Regions from separate parts of the Exiguobacterium sp. s145 genome, predicted to be linked through region 2. Evidence: riboswitches for the same ligand, from Rfam matches in the RefSeq annotation. Region 2 holds a riboswitch; the other holds the start of a gene.
The links. A riboswitch is a leader RNA that binds a small molecule or an ion and turns the genes downstream of it on or off. The one in region 2 is predicted to bind FMN.

Region 1 (2,460 bases), on a different contig from region 2:
GTTTCGTCAAACATGATCTGCTGACAGGGATTGACGCGGCTTTGATGGTTCATCCATCTGGACAGACCCGGATCACCGGTTCGTCGCTTGCCGTCGATCCGCTCGATTTTGCCTTCACCGGCAAACCGGCACACGCGGCGGCTTCACCGGAAGAAGGAATCAATGCGCTTGACGCCGTCATTCAATTGTTTAACGGGATCAACGCGTTACGGCAACAGTTGCCGAGTGATATCCGGATTCACGGCATCATTACGGATGGCGGAGATGCGCCGAACATCATTCCCGAGTACGCGAAGGCCCGCTTCTTTATCCGGGCGACGACACGCGAACGGCTGAACGCGGTGACGAAGAAAGTCAAAGCGGTTGCCGAAGGGGCGGCCCTTGCGACCGGAGCGACGCTTGAGGTCATTGCCTTCCAAAATGAGGTCGATAACCTCCTGTTCAACCGGACGTTTGACGAGATTTTCCGGGAAGAAGCGACGGCACTTGGAGAAGATGTCAAGACCGATGAACGACCGGGACTCGGCTCGACCGATGCCGGAAATATCAGTCAAGTCCTGCCGACGATCCATCCGTACATCAAGATTGGCGTAGACGACTTAGTTGCCCATACCGAAAGTTTCCGGGAGGCGGCAAAATCGGAACAGGGCGACGAAGCTTTGATTACGGGAGCCAAAATTCTGGCGCGGACGGGATTACGTCTGCTGACGGATGATTCGTTGCTTGGCACGGTCAAACAGGAGTTTCACGACCGGAAAAACGGATACTTGGCGTAACCGGAACAGATAGAAGTATGGACTTCCCCACCGGATCTTTTCATGATGACAGGTCGGGGAATCCATACTTTTTTTTCGGCCTCGCGAAAAAGAATACAAATTCTTTTTTGTATTTTAAAATAACCTGTGCTAGTCTTGACCTGTACAACTGAATAACCAGTTCTTCGGGGTAGGGTGAAAATCCCAACCGGCGGTGATGCGATTTTTAAATCGACGAGCCCGCGACCCATAGTGTACGCACTATGGCTGACTTGGTGTGATTCCAGGGCCGACGGTAAAGTCCGGATGGGAGAAGAACGAAAAAATGTGCTTGAAACCATTTTCTGAAAAAATCTGTTCGGAAAAAGGTCTATTTCTGTATGCTTTTAACAGAAAACAAGACGTTTCTTTCGTGACCCTTCAATCATGACGCCCTGCATCTGCAGCGGCGTTTTTTCTTTTGAAAGGAGCGAAAATATGAATAATCGAATGCATCAGGCGATGCAATTGGCACGGATGTTAGACGGACAAACCAGTCCGAATCCGAGTGTCGGTTGTGTCATTACGAAACATGGAAAAGTGCTTGGCTTCGGCGCCCACCGGTTTGCGGGTGGGCCGCATGCGGAAGTCGAAGCGTTAAACATGGCAGGAGAGGCGGCGCGTGGTGCCGATCTCTACGTGACGCTCGAGCCGTGTAACCATCATGGAAAGACACCCCCCTGTACGGAAGCGATTTTAGCTGCCGGCATCAAGCGGGTGTTCGTCGCGACCGAAGACCGTCATGCGATCGTCGCCGGACAAGGCATCAAGCGCCTGCGCGACGCGGGACTGACGGTCGAAGTCGGACTGCTCGAAGACGAAGCCGTTCGCTTTTATACACCGTTTTGGCAAAGTCTCAAGCGTAACCGCCCTAACGTCACCGTCAAAGTCGCACAAAGTTTAAACGGAATCGTCACGACAGGTGAACAACGCTTTATCACGTCACTTGCAGCACGAGAAGCTGGACGTGAGCTGCGGGCGACACACGATGCCATTCTCGTCGGAAGTGAGACGGTATTGGTCGATGATCCCGCGTTGACATTACGGACGGAAGCAGGACCGGAACCGATCCGGATCGTCGTCGACCGGCGCGGACGTTTGCCGGAAACGGCCCAAATTTTCCGCGACGGCCTCAATACGACATACTGGCTGACGGAACAACCGCGTGTCTCCGCTCAATCGAACGTCACGGTTCTCGTCGGCACGTATGCGACGCCGGAGCAGATTTTAGAGACGCTCTATGCACAAGGCATTCGCAGTGTATTGATTGAAGGCGGACCGACGATTCAGTCGGCGTTTTTAGAAGCCGACCTTGTCGACCGTCTTGAGGTCTATCAAGCGCCATCCGTTCTAAAGGGAATGCCGGGATTAGCAAGTGCTGTCGAAATCGAAGACCGGTTTGACTTAACGGCTGTCGCACCAATCGGGCAGGATGTGCATCTGCGCTACGCGCGGAAAGGAGACGGATCATGTTCACAGGATTGATTGAAGAAGTCGGAACGCTCAAACGAAAAGTTCCGCGACCGAATGGTCTGGCGCTTGAAATTGAAGCGCGACATGTACTCGAAGGAACAAAAATCGGTGACAGTATCGCGGTTGACGGGATTTGTTTGACGGTCACGGCGATGACTTCGACGGCTTTTACGGCAGATGCCGTGCACGAAAC
Region 2 (2,460 bases):
ACAACCGGGAAACGGACGGCAATGACCGGGAAAGTCGCACGTTGGAAGAAATAACTTTCCGCCTGACGTTTTCCTTCGCCGTAATCATGTTCTTTTTCAAGATCATATTTCCCGGGAAACGGATTATAGGACCGCTCGGAAATGTTTGTCCCGCCCTGCTCATAGACCGACATCGTCGACGTCAGAATGTAACGCCCGACTTTTCCTTCGAAGGCATCGACCGCAAGCTTCGCCTGATACGGATTAAAACAGATATTGTCATAGATGATATCCCAGTTTTGACTTCCAAGATCCTTCATCGTACTGCTTGATGTCCGGTCCCCTTTAAAAAATGTCAAGCCCTTCGCGACCGGCGGCGTATGTTCCCCACGCGTGACAATCGTCACATCGTCCCCCGATTCCACGAGCCGTAATGCCAACCGTCGACCAAAGTAGCGTGTTCCACCGAAAATCAGTACCTTTCGCATCGATAGTCCTCCCTCATCATAGCGTGCTAACGTTCCTGTTTAGTCCTTCTCCATCTCCATTGAAAAGTCCTGTCAATCGCTCGTGAAAACAAAAAAATCGCAGACGGCAATCGTCTGCGATACAAGTCATTTCATTAACAGCCGCCCGGTGTGCCGGCATTCGTCGCCGTTCGGAACGACGTCCCGCAACCGCATGTCGCGATTGCATTTGGATTCGTAATCGTGAATCCGCCTCCGAGCATGGATTGTTTATAATCTACTTCCAGTCCTTTAACGACCGGATAATCTTTTTGATCAACGATGACTTTGACTCCGTGTTGCTCAAAGGTCAAGTCCGTCTCTTTTTCACTGTCAAACCCCATGCCGTAGGAGAGACCACTGCATCCGCCGCCTTGGACGAGCATGCGCAGATTTTGTTCATCGTCCGGCGCCTGCAACATCATTTCTTTGACTTGCAGTGCGGCCGCTTCTGTTAAATGAATCATGTCATCACCTTCCCTTTTTTATTAGTATACGCAATTTTAAGGGGAATCGAAACCTAGTTGCTTGAAACAATCTTGAATTCGTTGTATAAATAAGTTGTATTAAAAAAAATTAAATCGTTCCATCTTCAGGGCAGGGTGAAATTCCCGACCGGCGGTAAACAGGCGATTCGCCTGAAGCCCGCGAGCGAATAGGGCGCTATTTGCTGATTCTGTGTAACTCAGGAGCCGACAGTATAGTCTGGATGGGAGAAGATGGCGGCATGTTTCTTTCTTGAACCGATTTTGCAAAAATCGGTCAGGCTTAGTTTACTGCGGACTTCTCCCCCATCGAACACTTCGATGGGGGTTTATTTTGAACGCAGACATGCCAATACTTCATCGAGAGGAACGAGCAAAAGGAGATTATACTCGTATGAAACGCACACAAAAAATGGTCACATTATCGATGTTAGGTTCAATTTCATTTGTTCTTATGCTACTGAATTTCCCGCTTCCGTTTTTACCGAACTATTTGAAGATCGACTTCAGTGATGTTCCTGCTTTGATCGCCGCAATCATGTTCTCACCTGTTGCCGGCGTCATCGTCGAAGCACTCAAAAACGTCCTGTACTACATCTTCCGTGGAAGTGGTGTTCCGGTCGGTGAGCTTGCCAACTTCGCAGCTGGCGTTGCCTTCATTCTTCCGGTCAGTTGGTTCTATCATAAAAAGAAATCGACAAAAGGTCTCGCAACCGGTCTTGTCGCAGGTACGATCACGATGGCACTCGGTCTTGCCATCCTCAACTATATCTTGATTCTTCCAGCGTACGCTTGGTTCTTCGGTATGGACTACATGCTTGACCCTGCCGTCAAGTGGACGACGATTACAGCCGGTATCTTACCGTTTAACATCATCAAGGCGATGTTCATCTCAGCACTCTTCATCCCGCTGTTCCTGAAACTAAAACCTTGGATGACACGTCGTCAACAAACTGTCTAAGTCCGAAGCCGCGCCCGCTGACAGACACAAATCCCCGGTCTCTTGTGAGACACGGGGATTTTTTTAGAGCTCGTTTTCTTCGATTTTCTGATAAATCTTTTCAAGCAGTTCTTCCGGTGTCTCCCCGACAACGGTTTCTCCATCGACGAGACAAAAATGGTCAAGCGAACAAATCCCGCAATAACCGAGGCAACCATATTCGACGACATCGACATTCGGGTCCCGTTCGAGCTGTTGCATGACGACCTGAGTCCCTGTCGCTAAGTTACTGATACAAAATTCAATAATCGGATTCACTTTTTTTCCTCCTTCAGGCAGGAATTATCTTTCCTCATGTCGTATTATACAAGGTCAGACTGATTTAGGGGAACTAAGGGGGATTTTAAGTTATGAAGCAACTGGTTGTTTTAGGTGGCGGATATGGTGGCATGCGGATTTGTGAACGATTCAAGGATGAAGATGTCGCTGTGACGCTCGTCGATCGTTTACCGTACCACGCGTTAAAAACAGAGTACTATGCACTTGCTGC

Region 1: linked by a shared signal. The riboswitch ahead of ribD (bifunctional diaminohydroxyphosphoribosylaminopyrimidine deaminase/5-amino-6-(5-phosphoribosylamino)uracil reductase RibD) and the one ahead of KNQ07_RS08840 (ECF transporter S component) in region 2 are both predicted to bind FMN.

Annotation. Positions count from the first base shown of each region.
Region 1 covers NZ_JACSMV010000004.1:59,426-61,885, reverse strand. The annotation lists gene KNQ07_RS06090 (M20 family metallopeptidase) at 1-776, shown strand, start outside; FMN riboswitch at 933-1,077, shown strand; gene ribD (bifunctional diaminohydroxyphosphoribosylaminopyrimidine deaminase/5-amino-6-(5-phosphoribosylamino)uracil reductase RibD) at 1,233-2,279, shown strand; gene ribE (riboflavin synthase) at 2,264-2,460, shown strand, end outside.
Region 2 covers NZ_JACSMV010000009.1:36,091-38,550, forward strand. The annotation lists gene KNQ07_RS08830 (NAD-dependent epimerase/dehydratase family protein) at 1-467, opposite strand, end outside; gene KNQ07_RS08835 (HesB/IscA family protein) at 602-952, opposite strand; FMN riboswitch at 1,070-1,210, shown strand; gene KNQ07_RS08840 (ECF transporter S component) at 1,365-1,931, shown strand; gene KNQ07_RS08845 (YuzB family protein) at 1,995-2,228, opposite strand; gene KNQ07_RS08850 (NAD(P)/FAD-dependent oxidoreductase) at 2,321-2,460, shown strand, end outside.